2 regions of the Cytobacillus sp. Bac17 genome follow, and region 2 is predicted to be linked to the other one. Evidence: riboswitches for the same ligand, from Rfam matches in the RefSeq annotation. Region 2 holds a riboswitch; the other holds the start of a gene.
The links. Region 2 has a riboswitch for lysine ahead of NR125_RS08235 (Na+/H+ antiporter NhaC family protein). Riboswitches for the same ligand answer to the same signal wherever they lie in the genome.
Positions count from the first base shown of each region.

Region 1: another riboswitch for lysine. It lies ahead of NR125_RS06505 (aspartate kinase); the one in region 2 lies ahead of NR125_RS08235 (Na+/H+ antiporter NhaC family protein).

Region 1 covers NZ_JALJRC010000002.1:420,088-430,792, forward strand. The annotation lists gene recQ (DNA helicase RecQ) at 1-545, opposite strand, end outside; gene racE (glutamate racemase) at 827-1,621, opposite strand; gene NR125_RS06470 (MarR family winged helix-turn-helix transcriptional regulator) at 1,632-2,090, opposite strand; gene NR125_RS06475 (helix-turn-helix domain-containing protein) at 2,249-2,473, opposite strand; gene NR125_RS06480 (acyl-CoA thioesterase) at 2,621-3,085, opposite strand; gene sdhB (succinate dehydrogenase iron-sulfur subunit) at 3,499-4,266, opposite strand; gene sdhA (succinate dehydrogenase flavoprotein subunit) at 4,270-6,030, opposite strand; gene NR125_RS06495 (succinate dehydrogenase cytochrome b558 subunit) at 6,172-6,780, opposite strand; gene NR125_RS06500 (YslB family protein) at 7,130-7,582, shown strand; gene NR125_RS06505 (aspartate kinase) at 7,644-8,873, opposite strand; lysine riboswitch at 9,064-9,243, opposite strand; gene uvrC (excinuclease ABC subunit UvrC) at 9,372-10,705, opposite strand, start outside.
Region 2 covers NZ_JALJRC010000004.1:58,330-69,034, forward strand. The annotation lists gene NR125_RS08230 (YsnF/AvaK domain-containing protein) at 267-1,148, shown strand; gene NR125_RS08235 (Na+/H+ antiporter NhaC family protein) at 1,238-2,815, opposite strand; lysine riboswitch at 2,988-3,194, opposite strand; gene yunB (sporulation protein YunB) at 3,260-4,006, opposite strand; gene NR125_RS08245 (HD-GYP domain-containing protein) at 4,078-5,172, opposite strand; gene NR125_RS08250 (YunC family protein) at 5,536-5,838, opposite strand; gene NR125_RS08255 (DUF72 domain-containing protein) at 5,916-6,761, opposite strand; gene sufB (Fe-S cluster assembly protein SufB) at 6,959-8,356, opposite strand; gene sufU (Fe-S cluster assembly sulfur transfer protein SufU) at 8,465-8,914, opposite strand; gene NR125_RS08270 (cysteine desulfurase) at 8,904-10,133, opposite strand; gene sufD (Fe-S cluster assembly protein SufD) at 10,133-10,705, opposite strand, start outside.

The sequences.
Region 1 (10,705 bases), on a different contig from region 2:
GCGACGTCACGTGTTGCTGTTGCTGTCAAAGCAGCGATTACAGGTTTCTGGTACAGGCTGTTTAGCTCTTCGACAACGGAACGATAACTTGGTCTGAAATCATGTCCCCATTGAGAGATGCAGTGCGCCTCATCAAAGACGATAGCACTAATTGAAATATCGTTTAATAATTCCAAAAAGGCCATGGAACCAAATCGTTCCGGCGCCACATACACGAGCTTATATTCACCATTGCGTATTCCGGCCATAACATGCTGATACTCAGCTGAAGACAGCGTGCTGTTGATAAAAGCAGCCGGGATGCCGGCAAGGCTAAGAGCATCTACTTGATCTTTCATCAGGGAAATTAAGGGAGAGATCACAATGGCCGTTCCGGGGAGTACAAGAGCGGGTATTTGGAAGCAGATTGACTTTCCGCCTCCAGTTGGGAGAATGCCAAGAGTATTGTTTTGAGAAAGGATATTTTGAATAATATCCTGTTGGCCAGGGCGGAAAGAGGTATATCCAAAATATTTTTTCAGATAGTTTTCGGCTTGTGCCAGCAAATTGATCACCAACTCAACTAATATAATTTGTCTATCATTCTCATGATACCAAAGCTTTTTTAAAATGTAATCCTAAAAGAAAAGCGGAAGCGCCTTGCCCGCGAAGGAACGCAGACTAAGAACGCCACGTCCTGTGGCAACGTCTGCATGACCCCCATCCTGGGGGCCTCACCTCGAGGGGCTGGGCAAGGCGCTGGAGCTAGACAGTTATCCGCGTTCAAAATTTTATACTTATCTTAAAAAAACACCTTCTGAAAAAGTTCAGAAGATGTCTGCATTTATTAAAGCGATATTTTTTCTACGGTATTTACGGGAGACCCCAGCCATTTTGAAGCAATTTTAGAAAAAATGGCTGTTGAGCCCGTTGTGCAGAATTTATATTCAGGGTTCTCAGCAACAGCTTTTAGCATTCCATAGTGATGCAGAATGGTACTTGCTTCCCTTGCTGTTTCCTCACCGGAACTGATGACATTTACGTCTTTTCCCATTACATTTTTTATAATTGGTTCTAATAAAGGATAATGGGTACACCCGAGAATGAGTGTATCCATTCCTTTGCCTTTAATAGGCTGAAGAGTCTCAGCCACGATTTTTTTGGCAACAGAGCCTTCATACTCCCCGCTCTCTACAAGAGGAACGAATTTAGGGCATGCCAGACTATGCACATCAGATCTCCTGTTTAACTGAATCAGCGCATTTTCATATGCCTTGCTTCTGACTGTGCCTTCTGTGCCAATGACACCAATTTTATGATTTTTTGTTACTTTTATAGCTGTTCTGGCCCCAGGGAAAATGACACCGATAACCGGTATCGTGAGTTCCCTGCGTATTTCTTCAAGGGCTACAGCAGTAGCAGTATTACAGGCAATGATCAGCATTTTAATATTTCTTTCAAGCAAGTATTTCGTCATTTGCCAGGTAAAAGATTTTACCTCGTCTCCAGGCCGGGGGCCATAGGGGCATCGGGCTGTATCTCCAAGGTAAACAATATCTTCATTTGGCAGCTGCCGCATGATTTCTTTTGCGACTGTTAAGCCTCCGACTCCGGAGTCAATAATTCCTATAGGTTGTTTCACAAGTACCGCCTCATTCTCCTCGCATATCATGGTGTAATTTCATTAAGTTATCTTTTAGGAACAAGACCTCATTATGTGAAGAATTTTTTAAAACTTCTTTTAGATAATCCTGGCGTTTTTTTATAACTTCTTCAATAATCCGTTCTCCTTCTTCAAGCAGGTGGATCCTGACCACTCTTCGGTCATTTGGGTCTTTAACCCTCTTCACAAGGGTGTTTTTCTCCATTCGGTCAACAAGATCTGTTGTCGTGCTGCATGCAAGATACATTTTGTTTGATAGCTCACCGATGGTCATATCGCCTTCTTCAAAAAGCCATTGCAATGCAACAAACTGAGGAGGGGTAATGGTGAAATCACTTAGAATTTCCCTTCCCTTCTGCTTGATAATGCCGGATATGTATCTTAAGTCTTTCTCAATTTCAGCTACAACATCATTTATTTCATTTGTTTTAGGATCTTCAAGCTTCATTCTTAAACACTCCCATTTAAGCTTATACGACGTTTTCTGCCCTTGTGCATTTATTTTCACCTTTTTCCGTATAAATTTCAAGATAGAAATAAAACCAATAATGAAAAACCCCTTTATAAATGTGATAACCGGCTTCCCAGAAGGATAGCCGGTCTAAATTAAAGTTCTAGCTCTCCCATTCGAAGGAGCTCTACAACAGCTTGTGATCGCCCCTTTACACCAAGCTTTTGCATGGCATTGGAAATGTGGTTCCGAACCGTTTTTTCACTTATAAACAATTCACCAGCGATTTCCCTTGTTGTTTTATCTTGTACTAACAATTCGAATACTTCTCTTTCTCGTTTGGTGAGTAACGGCTTGTGAGTATATTCATTCTCCTTCAAGTATTGTAACCCTCCTTGCCTTTCGCCAGCTATGAACCGCGGGATGGGTATATATTTAGTCACCATATCATATGTCAGCAAAACAGCCGAAGTGACTATATTTAGTGAAAGGAGAAAGTTATTTTCAAAAATGTGCCATTTGTGCCGCTAGGCTCGGACTTTAACCCCGCTTTTCAGCATTTCTTTCATCTCTGCGGTCCAAGGCACACCCTTGCCTGTCACCTTTGATATCTGCACCATCGTGCCCCTGCCGGTGAAGCAAACTGAACCGTCTGATTTCTTGCCCATATAATGAAGATCAACAGAAGAATTACCTATCGAAGCAGCTTTTACATAAATTTGTATCTCTTCATCAAAGAAAACCTGGCAGATAAAATCGCATTGGAGGTCTGCTACGACTGGTATGGTTTCATTATTATGTTTTACCCAGTCCTGCATAAAGCCTTTGCTTTTGAAAAATTCTATCCGTGCTTCTTCATAATATGTGAATGGAACGGTATTGTTCAAATGTCCAAACATATCTGTTTCAGAAAATCTGACTTTTACTGGATGGAAGAAAATGAATTCTTCTTCCCATTTTTTAAAATCGTCAATATAGCTCAATTTTTTCATGGCAGTTCCTCCCGGCTATTAATGAATGAGCGCTCACTCTGTTATATTTCATTATAGTGTTTTTGGAATTATTTGAAAACCTTTCAGCATGTGTTAAAATATTATGCCTCTAATCAAATTTATGGAAAATTACTTCTCCCCGTTGATTTTCCGTTCCAGGTAATCAAGCTTTCCCACGGGGCTGCCGACGCTTCGCGTCTGCGGCCCTCCCATGGTACGCTACTTGCGAAGGACGTTGAATAAACTTCCTTGAATCCACACCGCATGAAGAAAATGCCATGCATTTTCGAGGATCTCGCGCCTTCCACTCCACTCAGCTCAGTGGTTAAATTTAATTAGCTGCTCAAAGAAATAAATTATACGAATATAGCCTAAAAAACCCCTCTCCAAAAAGGAAAGGGGTTTTAAGATGTTTAGATCTGATCGCTTCCAAAGAAATTTTTGAAAGACTGGAATGTTGTATCGCGGTTAAGTGCCGCAATGGATGTTGTTAAAGGAATGCCTTTCGGGCAGGACTGTACGCAGTTTTGAGAGTTTCCGCAGTTGGCTAGTCCGCCATCACCCATAATTTGCTCCAGGCGTTCTGCTTTATTCATTTCACCAGTTGGGTGAGCATTGAACAAACGAACCTGTGATAAAGGAGCTGGCCCAATAAAGTCAGATTTGCTGTTTACATTCGGGCATGCTTCCAGACAAACACCGCATGTCATGCACTTTGACAATTCATATGCCCATTGGCGCTTTCTCTCAGGCATACGCGGTCCTGGTCCCAAATCATAAGTACCATCGATCGGAATCCACGCTTTAACCTTTTTCAAGGAGTCAAACATACGGCTTCTGTCTACCTGCAGGTCACGGACTACAGGGAACGTGCGCATCGGCTCAAGACGGATCGGCTGTTCCAGCTGATCTACAAGAGCCGTGCAGGACTGGCGGGGCTTTCCATTAATAATCATTGAACATGCACCGCAGACTTCTTCAAGACAGTTCATATCCCATGCGATTGGAGTAGTATGTTCACCCTTCACGTTGACCGGATTACGGCGAATTTCCATAAGGGCAGAAATAACATTCATATTTGGACGGTAATCTATTTCAAACTCTTCCTGATAAGGGGCTGAATCAGGAGTATCCTGGCGGCTGATTACAAAACGGACTGTTTTAGTTTTTGTTTCTTGCATGGATTAATTCTCCCCTTTCTTTTTAGAATAGTCACGCTTACGCGGTTTTATTAAGCTTACATCAATGTCTTCGTAATGGAATGCAGGAGCGGAATTTGCATCAACAAACTTCGCCATTGTTGTTTTCATGAATTCCTCATCGTTACGCTCTGGGAAATCCGGCTTATAGTGTGCACCGCGGCTTTCATTACGGTTGTATGCACCAATTGTAATAACACGAGCCAATTGAAGCATATTCTGCAATTGGCGGGTAAAGCTTGCACCCTGATTGCTCCACTTCGCAGTGTCATTAATATTGATGTTTTTATAGCGCTCCATAAGTTCAACAATTTTTTCATCTGTTTTCAAAAGCCTGTCATTGTGGCGTACAACCGTTACATTATCTGTCATCCATTCACCAAGCTCTTTATGAAGGACATATGCATTCTCTGTGCCATCAAGAGACATAATATTATTCCATTTTTCTTCTTCCTGTTTTACGTGGCGGTCAAATAATGATGATGGCAGATCTTCAGCACTCTTATCAAGGCCGCTGATATATTTGACAGCATTCGGACCTGCTACCATACCGCCGTAAATGGCTGATAGAAGGGAGTTTGCACCCAGACGGTTGGCACCATGCTGTGAATAATCACATTCACCTGCAGCAAATAGGCCAGGAATATTCGTCATCTGATCATAGTCCACCCATAGTCCGCCCATTGAATAGTGGACAGCAGGGAAGATTTTCATTGGCACTTTACGCGGGTCTTCACCCTGGAATTTTTCATAGATTTCAATAATTCCGCCAAGCTTAATATCAAGCTCTTTAGGATCTTTATGGGAAAGATCAAGATAGACCATGTTTTCCCCATTAATGCCAAGCTTCTGGTTAACACACACGTCAAAAATTTCACGGGTTGCAATATCACGAGGCACCAGGTTTCCATAAGCAGGATATTTCTCTTCAAGGAAATACCATGGTTTGCCATCTTTATATGTCCAAACTCGTCCGCCTTCACCACGCGCAGATTCACTCATTAGACGAAGCTTATCGTCTCCCGGAATAGCGGTTGGATGAATTTGAATAAATTCTCCATTTGCATAATAAGCACCCTGCTGATAAACAATCGAGGCAGCTGAGCCTGTGTTAATAACAGAGTTAGTGGATTTCCCGAAGATAATTCCAGGTCCGCCGGATGCCATAATAACGGCGTCAGCAGCAAAAGACTTGATCTCCATAGAAGTCAGGTTCTGGGCAACGACACCCTTACAAGCTCCATCATCGTCGATTACTACCCCTAGGAATTCCCAGCCTTCGTACTTTGTTACTAAGCCTGCAACTTCATGGCGGCGGACCTGCTCGTCCATCGCGTAAAGAAGCTGCTGACCTGTCGTAGCACCAGCGAATGCTGTACGGTGATGCTGTGTACCGCCAAAGCGGCGGAAGTCAAGCAGCCCTTCAGGGGTACGGTTGAACATAACACCCATACGGTCAAATAAGTGAATAATTCCTGGTGCTGCCTCTGCCATCGCTTTAACAGGCGGCTGGTTTGCCAGGAAGTCTCCGCCATAAATTGTATCGTCAAAATGAATCCAAGGAGAATCGCCTTCCCCTTTTGTATTTACTGCTCCGTTGATGCCGCCCTGGGCACAAACAGAGTGAGAACGTTTAACCGGCACTAAAGAAAATAATTCAACCGGAGTCCCTGATTCTGCAACTTTAATTGTCGCCATTAAACCGGCTAATCCGCCGCCGACAACTATAACCTTTCCTTTACCCATAGTGACTCACTCCCTAATTACTAGTACAACTTAGAAAAGCGCAGAGCGCCTGCCTATCGTGCTTAAAGCCAGACTGCTTCTCAAAGCTGCAATATTATTGGCACGTTATAAATCCGAAGTCTAATAGTCTTTTATTGTCTTTTAAATGAATGCTGTTAGAGCACGTACACCAACAATAGATAGTGCAATGAATATTCCGATCGTTACATACGTGGAAATAACCTGTGAACGAGGAGATACTGTAATTCCCCAGCTGACAAGGAATGACCAAAGCCCATTAGCAAAGTGGAAAATTGCAGAAATGACTCCAATAATATAGAACCAGAACATAAATGGATTAGATAGGATGTTCTCCATCATCTGAAAGTTAACATCTGCTCCAAAGGCAGCCTGTACACGTGTTTCCCAAACATGCCATGCAACAAAAACCAGTGTAATGACACCTGAAACACGCTGCAGCATAAACATCCAGTTTCGGAAGTATCCATACCTGCTTGCGTTATTTTTTGCAGTAAAAGCAATATAAAGTCCATAGATTGCGTGGAACAGCAAAGGTAGATAGATTACAAACGTTTCAAGGAATATTCTGAATGGAAGACTTTCCATGAAATGCGCTGCATTATTAAAAGATTCCTCTCCCCCTGTTGCAAAATGGTTCACTACAAGGTGCTGCACCAAAAACAAACCAACCGGTATAACCCCAAGTAATGAATGCAATCTGCGATTAAAAAACTCACGATTACCTGCCATAAACTTTCCCCCCCTGATTTTAAAAAAATGATGCTGAGCCCCCGCTCAGGACATCATCTCGAAAATGTTATTCATTTTCTTACAATTATGTGACATGTCCATTTTACTCCCAAGATAATAGAGCGTCAAGAAAACGGATACATAAAATGTTCCATATTAATAAAATTTTTAAAAAATATTAGCGGCTAAAAAACATATATTATTCTGCGGTTCAATATGACCTAGTTGCTGCTCTCCAGTATACTGGAATAGTAATTATTTCTATGCAAATCGTTCTATTTTTTCCCGAATTGATATTAACTCTCTCAGCATATTGTATATAATAGAATCATAGAAAGAGGGGAGACTATTGAGCGAATTAGCATCTGCGAAATCCACTAATGAAGATCACATACAGTCAGTTCCGGTTTTTGGCTATGAACTAATCCGGGAAGTGCTGCTGCATGACCTTTTGGGAAATGAAGCACCGGAAATTTTATATTGGGCCGGCAAAAGGATCGCACGCATGTATCCTCTGGAAACAGCCGGCCAGATTGCCGAGTTTTTTATAAACGCCGGCTGGGGAAATCTTTCCATCGCAAACGAATCGAAAAATGAAATTGAAATGGAATTATCCAGCCAGCTGATTACAGACCGCTGCAAAAAAAATCATAACTGCACCTTTCAGCTTGAGGCCGGATTTATAGCCCAGCAGATTGAACTTCAAAAAGAAGTCATTTGTGAGGCATTCGAACATCCCCGCAAAAAAACTGGCAAAATCCTTATTACAGTGAAGTGGGATAAAAAGGATCCTGCTGAGTAATATCATATGTACAAACAATAAGCTATCAATTTTGATAGCTTATTGTTTGATATTCCTGGAATTAAGCCTTAACCGGAGAAACCGACAGATTGAATGCATCATGCAAAGCATCAACTGCATCAATCATTTTGCTGTTTTCAACAACCGCCGATACTTTAATTTCTGATGTGCTTACCATTTTCACCGTTATTTCATTCGCGGAAAGCACTTCGAACATTTCTGCAGCCACACCCGGATTGGAAATCATGCCTGAGCCAACAATCGAAACCTTAGCAAGGCCGGATTCCCATTCAATTCTGTCATAATTTAATTGTTCTCTATGCTTTTCCAGCACTTTTACTGTATCTGTGAGATCTTCATTCTTTATTGAAAATGAAAGGTTTGTCGTCTGAGCCTCTGTCATGCTCTGGATAATGATATCAACGTTAATGCGATTTTTGGCAAGCGCCGAGAAAATAGTAGACAATCCAGTCATTGAATTAGGAAGACCAAGAATCGTCACCCTTGTTATATCATCCTCAAATGCCACACCGCGCACGACTAAGTTTTGTTCCATTTTTACTTCCTCCTCAATGATTGTTCCGGCTTCCTTCTCAAGGCTTGAACGCACTTCAAGGGGAAGTCCATAATTTTTCGCAAATTCGACTGCTCTTGGATGGAGCACACCTGCCCCCAAATTGGCCAGTTCAAGCATTTCATCATAGGAAACAGAATATAATTTTCTGGCATTCTTTATAAAGCGGGGATCTGATGTAAATACCCCGGTTACATCAGTATAAATATCACATTTATCAGCTTTAAGTGCTGCAGCCAGTGCAACAGCCGTTGTATCAGATCCGCCCCGGCCAAGTGTGGTGATGGAACCATCTTCAGTCATCCCCTGGAAGCCTGCCACAATTACAATTTTCCCCTGGTTTAATTCACCCTGAATGGTACCTGGATCAATATTCACTATCCTCGCATTGCCATGGACTGCTTCTGTTTTAATGCCTGCCTGCCACCCTGTAAAAGAAACGGCGGGATGCCCTTTCGCATTTAAAGCCATTGCCAATAAAGAGATGGTCACCTGTTCGCCGGTTGTAAGCAGCATGTCCATTTCCCTTTTATCAGGTGAGGGGGAAATCTCCCTTGCCATGCCAACCAGCTGATCAGTTGTTTTGCCCATTGCCGAAACAACTACAACAACATCATTTCCCCGATTTTTTTCTTCAATTACCCGATTGGCAACATTTTGAATTCTGTCTACAGTCCCCACGGAGGTGCCCCCGAATTTCTGCACAATGATTCCCACAGCTTTCCCTTCTTTCTAAAGAAATAGTAATTTTGTGATTTGCCGTCCTATGTAAGTGAAGCATAACAGTTCACTCTGCTGTATTTGACAATGGCCTTAACTCTAAAATACCCTTTTGGGCAATAAAAAAAGCAATGGAATAGTTTACTATCCCATTGCTGTGCAGCCAAAGTATAAAAATGAGCAAACACAGTGAGATAGCTCTCCAGGACGGCATTGTCCTGACAATCCTGCATTTATTCAATGCAGAACCAGCAGAAAAAATGATGAGATTTTCTCCACTTCGGCGAACGTACCCTTTCAAAGCTTTTCATGGAAGCTCATTCTTCTCCAAGCTTTTACTGATGAAGTTCGCACCTCTACCTTCACTTAACGATTCGGTTCATAGTCCCAAAACTTTGTTTGAACTAAATGAACATACGCTTTATCGCTATAAAGTGATATTGATATAAAGTTTGAATTAGTATAACATATCTGAAATTTTCTGTCTATATCCATTTATGACTTAGGATTTCCATTTTGTTCCTCGAGCCTCAACTTCAATTCCTCGGCAACATTCTCAGGAATGCCTATTTTCCTATACTCCTCTATTGGTGCTTCTTTCATTTTCTTAACAGATCCAAAGGCTTTCAGCAGCTGTTTCTTTCGTTTTTCTCCTATGCCGGGAATATCATCAAGAATAGACTGAAAGGCATTTTTCCCGCGAAGCTGGCGATGAAAAGTAATCGCAAAACGATGAACCTCGTCCTGAATTCTCTGAAGCAGATAAAATTCCTGGCTGTTCCTTGCAAGTGGAATAATTTGAAGCGGATTACCATATAAGAGCTGAGAAGTCCTGTGCTTTTCATCCTTCACCAGGCCAGAAATCGGAATATCCAGACCGAGCTCATTTTCAAGCACATCCCGTACAGCTTCAACATGCCCTTTTCCCCCATCAATCATGATTAAGTCCGGAAGCGGCAGCTCTTCTTTCAGTACCCTTGTATATCTGCGCCGGACTACTTCTCTCATGGATTCATAGTCATCAGGGCCTTTAACAGACTTAATCTTATATTTACGGTATTCTCTTTTCTCTGGTTTGCCATCAATAAAGACGATCATGGCTGAAACAGGGTCCGTTCCCTGGATATTTGAATTATCAAATGCTTCTATCCGGTGAGGCGTATATATTCCAAGCTGATCCCCCAGATTTTCTACAGCCTTAATTGTCCGTTCTTCATCACGCTCAATTAAAGAAAACTTCTCCTGGAGAGCAATTTTTGCATTTTTATAAGCAAGCTTCACCAGGTCCTTTTTTTGCCCTCGCTGCGGTTTTAGCACCTTAACATCCAGAAGCTGTTCTGCCATTTCAGCATCAACCGAATCCGGTGCCAATATTTCTCGCGGTTTAAAGTGGTTTGCTTTTGTATAAAACTGGCCGAGGAAAGTTAAGATTTCTTCTTCCGGCTCATTATAAATAGGGAACATTGATACATCTCTTTCAATGAGTTTACCCTGTCTAATGAAGAATACCTGAACACACATCCATCCTTTATCAACCGCATATCCAAATACATCCCGGTCGGTAAAGTCTGTCATTGTCATTTTTTGCTTTTCCATTGTTGCATCTATATGGGCAATTTTATCCCTAAGCTCCTTTGCCCTTTCAAAGTCCAATTCTTCAGCAGCTGCTGTCATTTTTGCAGTCAGGTCTTTTTTAATCTCTTTGTATCCGCCATTCAAGAATTTTGCAATCTCGTCTGTCATTTGCTTATATTGGTCTTCACCTACGGCCTTCACGCATGGCGCAAGACATTGGCCTAAATGATAATAAAGGCAAACTCTGTCCGGAA
Region 2 (10,705 bases):
TATACTCGTATTTTAATTATCATTAGAATTCAACTCGGCCAGGAGTTATTCCACCAAAGCTGATCAATATATTCTTTGTCCTCACCCCCTTAGTAAAATTTATTCTTAAAAGCTAAAAACTTTCATTTTTTATTCAGAAAATTCAAAATAAAATTGGTAAGATGCCAAAATTAACCTTGTTTGCTCTTCCAAGACCCGGGAATATAACCAATGTGCTTAACCATTACCAAATATAGCATAAAGCACTGCAAAGGAGGTTTTTACAAATGGATGCCAATATTATCGGAGTTTATAATTCACAAAGGGAAGTAGTAAATGCCATTCAAGAACTGCAAAATGACGGATACCCTGTTCAGGATCTATCCATCATTGGGCAGACAGAACACCTGGATACGTCTCTTGAAGATAAAACCGGTGTTCATACAGAGACCTTCGAGACTAAAGATAGAGACAGCAGCGAGAGCGCGGGATTCTTAAATAGTCTCGCATCATGGTTTGATGATGATCGCATGACCAGCGACTCTGCAGGTGAAAAGTTCAGGGAACTGGGCATGTCAGATGATGAAGCACGCAAGTATGAAACTTATGTAAACGAGGGAAAAATCATTTTATACAGCGATAGAATGGATACTGCAACAGGCTTTACCAATGCAGGAACTGCTGAAGCCAACGTGGACAGCACTTACAATGGGGGATATAGCCAGCAGAGAAATCCCGCTGAAGAAGATGAACAATCATTAAAACTCCGGGAAGAACTGCTGGATGTGTCAAAAGAACGTGTTCAAGCCGGAGAAGTTGAAATCCATAAAGATGTTGTGGAAGAACAAAAAGCAATTAATGTACCGGTAGAGCATGAAGAAGTGTATGTAGAAAGAAGAAAAGTGGACGATCCAACTGGCGCAAGCACATCACCTATATCAGATGAGGAAACAATCAGGATCCCAATTACAGAAGAGCGTGTAGAAGTCTCCAAAAGGCCTGTTGTCACCGAAGAAATTGTCGTAGGCAAACGGGAAGTTCAGGAAACCCAGCAGGTTAAAGAAAACCTCAAGAAAGAAGAAGTGCATCTAGAAGGCGGCCAAGAATATGTTACTGACGATGAAGACTTAGATCGTTCTCTTAATAGAAGAAATAATGACAACCTATAATTAAAAAGGTCCCTTCCCGGGGACCTCTTTAATATGATGGATGAACACCAAAAGGCTTTCTCAAAGAGAAAGCCTTTTTCTATAGGTTTTTAACTAGCATTATTTTCCTGCCAGGCTTCTTTTTTACCACGGCCAAGGAAAGCAAATGCCGCTACAAGAACAGCCACTGTAAGTAATGCGATAGCAGTGCTGCCAGTAAACCCGACGATTAAATAACCAACAGCTGCGATTCCCGCTGAAATCAAGGCATATGGAAGCTGAGTCATCACATGGTCCATATGGTTACACCCTGCCCCGGTTGAGGAAAGAATCGTTGTATCGGAAATCGGTGAACAATGATCCCCGAAAACCGCTCCGGCAAGGACAGCTGACATAGCCGGCAATAACAGCGTGATATCTGTTGCAGCAGCAATATCTCCAGCAATCGGAAGCAGGATGCCGAAAGATCCCCATGAGGTTCCAGTACTGAATGCCATAATTCCCGCGATGAGGAAAAGTAAAAGCGGAAGCCATGAAGTGCTCATATTGGAACTTTCCACAATACCTGCCAAATACTTTCCAGTTTCCAGACGGCCGATCAGATCAACAATCGCCCAGGCAAACAGCAAGATATAAACAGCTGGAAGCATGGATTTTATGCCTTCCCATACCCCTTTGCCAAAAACATTTGCGTTAACACCTTTCAAAACAAAGGCCTGACGGAAGAATAATCCCATTGAAACCACTAGACCTACGAGGCCGCCAAGGATAAGTGACTTCGATACATCTGTGTTTTCAAAAATTTGCAGGATCGTCGCATTTCCTTCAACCGCCTGTGACCCCGTCCAAAGCATCGCACCAACTGTACCAATGACAAGGGCAATAATCGGCCACACAAGATCTCCGACTGATCCTTTTGAACTTGTTGGAAGGTCGTCTTTAAGCTCACCAGGTGCAGGCTTCTCAGGATCCATTACAAGTCCCTCTTCAACTGCCCGCTTCTCATGTACCCTCATTGGCCCAATTTCGATGCCCCTTATTGCAACAATAAACACAATAGCGAGTGTAGCCCATACATAAAGATTCATTGGAATCATTTGAATAAATGCCGAGAAAGCTGAATACTCGCTAACATTATGGGCAGCAAGGATAGTTCCAATCAGCGCAATGATGTATGCTCCCCAGCTTGATACTGGTGAAACCACACAAACAGGTGCTGAAGTCGAATCAATCAAATAGGCAAGTTTCGCACGGGAAACGCGCTGCCTGTCAGTAATCGGACGTGAAATCTGGCCGACTGCCAGAGCATTGAAATAGTCGTCAATGAATATGATAATACCTAAAACAGCTCCGACAATCTGTGCGCCTGCACGGGTCTTGACCCGCTTCATCGCCCATTCTCCAAATGCGCGGCTTCCGCCTGAAATAGATATAAATGCAGTAATAACTCCTAATACAAGCAAGAATAAAATAATATATACATTCCAGGTGTTCAGCTCTCCGTCTGAAACAAAAATTCCTTTTACAGCATCCCAAATGATGCTGAATGTTTCTGTGATGCTAAATTCAGCCAGCAATAGTGCGGCTGTTACGATTCCCACTCCCAATGACAGCAATACACGCCTGGTCAGGATAACCATGGCGATTGCTACCAAAGGCGGAAGCAGGGAGAAAATCGTGTTTGCCATTACTTGTCCTCCTCTGAAATTTGATTGGTGTCCAGCTACAGGCGCCGATAAGCGGGCGCCTGTAGCTTTTCGTAGGGGAAACAACAAGGATGATGACAGAGTCAAAATAAAAAAAGAGTAACGATAGAGAAAAATCTATCATTACTCTTTTGAAGTAATTAGTTTCTCCATCACGATCTGTAGCTCCCCATTATGAAGGCTTTGACAAAGTATATTCATACTTTCCCCTCATAATGACAGTGTTACTCCTATTCGAAGTAACCCCAGCAAGATTAGTTCTGACTCACTAATCATGCTTCGGCAACATTCCCTTTCGGCTGCGGTCTTAGTTGTCATCCTCGCACAGCGTACTCTTGAATCTTGCGCCTCTACCCCATCGGATATGATAAGGTTTTTATGAAATTATATTGAAATTTTATCAAAATACTAATCTATTTGCAAGTGTTATTGGCCGGCCGGTATTTCTATTGATGGTGAGGTGCCCCCTCCGCCATTATAAAATTGCGGGACCTTTCCTGGGTAAATACCATAAGCGGCAAGCACATCCTCCTGTACAGTGATAATTTTGGTGGCAAAAGGAATAATGATTTGAACCTGCACATCCAGGCGTACCAGAACCTTTACTTCAACATTATTAATGCCATGATCCTTTGTTTCAGTTATAAAATTGGAGGTAACAGAGCCCACTGCATTAAATTTTACCGGTATCCGGGGACCCAAGTTTCCGAGAAGCGCATTATTGGTTGCCTGGCCAAGCGGCACATAATAAACAATTCCATTTGTATTCTCCATTTGTTCCGTGTTGATTTCCACGTCTGTAAAGGACTCCAAAGCATCCAAATCGCCCTTTTCCGCTTTCTTAATATTATCCTGAACCAGTTCGGTTACTTCCGCTTTGACCCTGTTCAGCTTTTCAACATTGATGCTGACAACACCGCTTTCACTTGCTTCAAACATATCTTCCAAATCCATCACATTGGTAATTTTTTTATTAATCGCATTGTTTATCACCAATGATGCGATTTTCCTTGTCTGTGAATCGGCATAGCTCATAAGTGTGGGCTTAAGCCCTTCGTTGATAATCCATAGGCCGGCAGCAGTTGAGATGACGAAAAATATAAAGGTCAATAGAAATACATAGCGAAATGGCAGAGGACCTTTCCGGGGCAGCCGGCCGCGAAATTTTGCCAAAACAAATCCCCCCTTTACAAGCTATATGTATGCTGTAAAGGAGGGAACTAGGCTCAAAAATCCAAAATAGTTTATTGTTGTACAAAAGTCGTATCGCATCCTATAATGACAGAATTCAATTCAATCCTCAAATCTGCTTCATATGGCTCGACATTCCTGCCCTTTTCTTCAAGTATGCGGATGACAGGCCTATCACTCAGACCCGCGTTCTGCCGGCAGACAACGCCTTTCCTGCCATCATTCAGCTCGACTGTAACACCCACAGGATATACAGCGACCGCTTGACGAAAAACTTCGATTATCCTCTTATCAAATAACTTTTCTGCCCCTGCATACAAAATCTCCAGACCTTCATGCGGAAGCATAGCCTGTCTGTAAATGCGATTAGATGTTACTGCATCAAACACATCGGCAATCGCAATAATCTTGCCGAAATCATGTATCTCGTCTCCCTCAAGGCCGCGCGGGTAGCCGGTACCATTCAAACGCTCATGATGCTGAAAAGCACAATGTGCAACAAGGAGCGGAATCGTCTCTACTTTTCTTAATATATTAAATCCATCTTCAGGGTGCTTCTTTATTGATTCAAATTCTTTCACTGTCAATTTACCCGGTTTCAAAAGAATATCTGCCGGCACCTTCATTTTTCCTACATCATGGAGAATAGCACCTAGCCCCAGGATTTCAAGTTCCTTTGGCAGGAGCTGAAGCTTCATCCCGATTGCCAGAGAATAAAGGGTTACATTCAGGGAGTGTGTGAAAATATAGTGGTCATATGTATAAACATCTGATAAGATCGTAAGCAGCTCTCTATTTCCCCTTATTTCATCGATTAGCTGACGAATTAGCCCTGATAGCCGTTTAGAGGCTTTCTCAATCACTAAAGAGCCTGATAAATCTTTATTTGCTCCTACTTCCTTCAGAACCGATTCTATGGTTTGGATAGCCATCGTTCGCATTTTGGCAGACAGAGGGTCCTTATATTGGATATCTTCAGTGCGCCAATCCCTGATATACACATACGTAATACCCATTTCCTGCAATTTATGTATCAATTTATCAGCCAGCTCCACACCTTCATGCAAGAGGACCTGACCCTTGTCATTATATATTGCCTTGGCCAAAACGCTGCCAGTCTCAATTGTATTGGTTGCTGCTAATCTCATATGTATCTCCCATATCCTTTTTTCAGTGCTACTTTATATTTCGGGTATAATTTGGTTTTATTTACATTATACGACAAAATTCCGGCATTGGCCGATGCTCTCTAATTTTTTATGAAAGTTGATTTTTAAGGATAACATAGGGTGCTCGCCTTCATTCCAGGGAGACTTTTTCTTCAATTTATGTTTTTTGTGTGCGGATAGCCAATTTTTACATGCGGATAAAAAAATTTATGTGCCGATAACCGTTTTTTATGTTCGGATAAAAAACTTCATGTGCGTATAACCCGTATTAAAAAAATTTATGTCCGAAGTAAGCTCTTAATATAGATCCAATAAAAAAGACAGCCCTGTCAAGGCATGCCTTTAGATCATTTTAAGAAGTGCTTCTTTTCCTATCGTCCCTTTAACAATGCCCAGTTCCTCTGCCTCAAATGTGACAGATTCAAGGGGGGCATTTAACAGCTGCTCTATGGTTTTTACGCCGACCGCCCTGCCGGCAATTACTTTGCGGTCCTTAAGCTTCTCATTCAGCAAAGCTACATCAAGGGCGCCGCACATGATATACCCTTTATCATTCGTTACCACCAGCAGATTGGTCTTCGGCAATTGCACCGATACACTCAAAAAAGTATGGCCATCTATATCAATCGGTTTTAAATCAATCATACTTGCCGCCACTCCTTTCCTTTTCCATTAACACAATATGTGAGGACAAGGAAAAGGGTGAAAGTGCCTGGCATCGCTTAAAATAAATCAAGCTGTCTGGGAGCGAGCTGCTGGTATTCGATATCAAGAAGTCCGATCATTTGTTTAGCATTGTCTGCAGCGTCACCGCCAGAGTTGTTATTGAAGACGACGAATACATTTTTACAATTTTTCTCAAGTTGTTTTAGATGTTCTGCCCATTCAGCCAGTTCTTTTTCGTTATAGCGGTAAAGATATCGGACCTCTCGCCAGTTATCTCCATTCTTTTTCTGCCAGCCATGAAAATTCCGGCCATGAAACCGAACAAGCACCTTATCAGGACTGGTTGATTCCAGGACAGTTGGAACAGAACCCTCACCGGCTTGCGGCTCGTCACAGATGCTGTGAATCCAGCCTTCTTCTCTCATAAATCTTAATGTACTTTCCTTTAACTCCGGTCGAAACCATGATTGATGTCTGAATTCCAGGGCACAAGGGATATCCCCCATCTGCCCTTTGCACCAGCGAAGATAGTCGACATTGGCTTTTTTGCAGTCAAACCATGGCGGGAATTGAAACAGCACCATAGCCAGCTTGCCGGATTGGATATAAGGCTCTAATGAGTCCTTGAAAGCTGCAAACATTTCTTCTTTGCTTTCAAAGGGGATTTCGCCTCTCTGATGGCCGGTCATGCCCTGGTACGCTTTTACTATGAATTGAAAAGATTCAGGTGTGTCTTTTACCCATTTGGAAGAGTTGCGCTTTGGCTGCACCGCATAAAAAGCAGAGTCCACCTCGACAGTTGGAAAATGGCCGGCGTACTCCTTTAATTTATCTCTCGGCGATATATTGCCTGTATAAAGGCTATCATGGTCGCCCCACCCTGTTACGCCTATAATAATCATTAAAACACCTCCGTTTTTTTGCCATAAGTATTTTAAGAATAATAATTTAAAACCGTTTTTCACAAAGGGTTATATCTTCACTTTAGCAATTAAATCATTAATTTTCCAAAATTTAAACAGTTTCTGCCCTTCTCAGCCTCTTACCATTAAAAAACCCGCTTACCATGGCCGGTAAACGGGTTTTCATAAAATATCTATTAACCGATAGAACCTTCCATTTCGAATTTAATCAGGCGGTTCATCTCTACTGCGTATTCCATTGGAAGTTCTTTCGTAAATGGCTCGATGAAGCCCATTACGATCATTTCTGTTGCTTCTTCCTCTGAAATTCCACGGCTCATTAGATAGAATAACTGTTCTTCTGATACTTTTGAAACCTTCGCTTCATGCTCAAGAGAGATGTTGTCGTTCAGGATTTCATTGTAAGGAATCGTATCTGAAGTTGACTGGTTATCCATGATTAAAGTATCACACTCGATGTTGGCACGTGCACCTTCCGCTTTGCGGCCGAAGTGAACGATTCCGCGGTAAGTTACTTTACCGCCCTGCTTGGAAATCGATTTCGATACAATCGTCGAAGAAGTGTTTGGTGCAAGGTGGATCATTTTCGCACCTGCATCCTGGTGCTGTCCCTTACCTGCTAATGCAATGGAAAGGGTCATGCCGCGTGCACCTTCCCCTTTAAGAATAACTGCCGGATATTTCATTGTCAGTTTTGAACCGATGTTTCCGTCAATCCATTCCATTGTTGCGTTTGATTCACAAACAGCACGCTTCGTAACCAGGTTAAATACGTTGTTCGCCCAGTTCTGGATGGTTGTATAACGGCAGTATGCGTCTTTTTTAATGATGATTTCAACAACCGCACTGTGAAGTGAGTTTGTTGTGTAAACAGGTGCTGTACAGCCCTCTACATAGTGTACATGTGCGCCTTCATCAACAATGATTAATGTACGCTCAAACTGCCCCATGTTCTCAGAGTTAATGCGGAAATATGCCTGCAGCGGCGTATCAACCTTAATCCCTTTAGGAACATAAATGAACGATCCGCCAGACCAAACCGCTGAGTTTAATGCAGCGAATTTGTTATCTGTTGGAGGGATAACCTTTGCCCAATGCTCACGGAAAATATCTTCATTTTCGCGAAGAGCGGAATCGGTATCTTTGAACACAATTCCTTTCGCTTCAAGGTCTTCCTGCATGTTATGGTAAACAACCTCTGATTCATACTGGGCAGAAACACCTGCAAGATACTTCTGCTCTGCTTCAGGAATACCCAATTTATCAAATGTCTGTTTAATTTCGTCTGGAACCTCATCCCAAGAGCGTTCAGTTTTTTCAGAAGGCTTTACATAATACGTAATTTCATCAAAGTTTAATGACGCTAAATCTCCGCCCCATTGCGGCATAGGCATGTTATAGAAATGCTCCAATGATTTTAAACGGAAGTCAAGCATCCATTGTGGCTCTTCCTTCAATTTTGAAATCTCTTCAACAATTTCTTTTGTCAAACCGCGTTTTGATCGGAAAATGGAAACGTCTTTATCGGCAAAACCATACTTGTAATCGCCGATCTCAGGCATTTTTTTTGCCATCGTCGTATTCCTCCATTCGTATGAGAAAGGGTCTTCACACCCCATCATTTCATTATATTTTAGCACACAAGGCAGATGAAAAAATTTTTAATCAAACGTTTGATTGATTTATTCCTGTTCTTCTTTCTCCGTGCTAACGCCTTTTTCCATTGCTTTCCATGCCAATGTAGCGCATTTGATTCTGGCAGGGAATTGGGAAACTCCCTGGAGAGCTTCGATATCGCCAAGATCCAGATCGTCTTCATCATATTCTTTTCCCAGCATCATGTCTGAGAAAACTTTGGAAAGCTTTAATGCTTCTTCAATATTTTTGCCCTTGATGGCTTGAGTCATCATGGAAGCCGAGGACATGGAAATGGAACATCCTTCGCCTTCAAACTTCGCATCTGCCACTTTGCCACCTTCAAGCTTCAGCGTCAATTGAATCCGGTCTCCGCAAGTGGGGTTATTCATATTGATCGTCAGGCTGTCATCTTCAAGTACCCCTTTATTACGAGGGTTTTTATAATGATCCATTATAACCTGGCGGTAAAGGGTATCTAAATTTTTAGAAGACATCGCTGAAATACTCCTTTGTTTTGACAAGCCCTGAAACAAGCTTATCAATATCTTCTTCCGTATTGTACAGATAGAAGCTTGCACGTGCAGTTGCCGACACCTTGAGCCACTTCATCAGCGGCTGTGCACAATGGTGGCCGGCCCGGACTGCAATTCCTTCTGCATCCAATACAGTAGCCACATCATGAGGATGGACATCATTTATATTAAAAGTAATTACTCCGGCGCGTTTTGACGCTTCTTTTGGACCATATATGGTCATTCCGTCTATAGCAGACATTTTTTCCAAGGCATATGCAGCCAGTTTATGCTCATAGGCTTCAATTTCATTCAGGCCGATCTGCTCCAGGAAATCAATGGCTGCTCCTAATCCAATCGCACCTGCAATAATTGGCGTACCGCCTTCGAATTTCCAGGGAAGCTCCTTCCAAGTTGATTCATAAAGGCCTACAAAGTCAATCATTTCACCGCCAAACTCAATCGGCTCCATTTTTTCAAGATGCTTTTTCTTTCCATACAGAACACCAATGCCTGTAGGGCCGCACATCTTATGGCCGGAAAAAGCAAGGAAATCACAAGCCAGGTCTTGAACATCAACTTTCAAATGTGGAGCACTTTGTGCACCATCTACAACCATGATTGCTCCATTTTCATGGGCAATTTTCGCAATATCCTTGATTGGATTTATCACACCAAGTACATTCGATACTTGCATGATAGACACAATTTTCGTATTGCTTGTCACAGTTTCCCTAACATCATCAAGAGATATTGTTCCATCTTCCTGAAGAGGAAGGTATTTTAAGGTGGCACCCGTTTGTTTTGCTACCTGCTGCCAGGGAATGATATTGCTGTGATGCTCCATATAAGAGATAACAATCTCATCGCCTTCGTTCAGGTTGTCACGCCCATAGCTTGCTGCTACAGTATTGAGTGCAGTTGTTGTTCCTCTTGTAAAAATAACTTCCTCAGTCGATTTAGCGTTAATGAATTTACGCACCTTTTCCCGGGCGCCTTCATAGCCATCAGTCGCTCTAGTACCCAGGGTATGGACTCCTCTATGAACATTCGAGTTGTATTCCCGGTAGTATTTGTCAAGCGCTTCAATCACCGGAACAGGTTTTTGGGAAGTAGCGGAACTGTCTAAATAAACAAGAGGCTTTCCATTGACTTCCTGGTCCAGAATGGGAAACATTTGCCGAATCTCACGGGCATTCATTATTTTACTTTCCTTTCAATAACGGCTGTCAGCTGCTTTTTAACCCCTTCGATAGGAAGAGCATTCACAACTGGCGCTAAGAAGCCGTGAATAACAAGACGCTCTGCCTCTTTTTGCGAGATACCGCGGCTCATTAGATAGTAAAGCTGCAATGGATCCACACGGCCAACTGAAGCGGCGTGTCCTGCTGTTACATCATCTTCATCAATTAATAGGATGGGGTTTGCATCGCCGCGCGCTTTTTCGCTTAGCATCAGTACGCGTGATTCCTGCTCAGCATTTGACTTAGAAGCTCCATGCTCAATTTTGCCGATTCCATTAAAGATAGATGATGCAGAGTCTTTCATAACACCATGCTTTAAGATGTATCCTTCAGAATTCTTTCCGAAATGAACAACCTTCGTTGTAAAGTTTTGAGTCTGTTCCCCGCGACCTACAACAACTGTTTTTGTGTCTCCGAAAGACCCGTCTCCAATAAGGTTGGTTGTGTTTTCAGATACTGTATTGCCATCATTCATGAGGCCAAGAGCCCATTCAATGCGAGCATCACGTCCTGCAACACCACGGCGGTT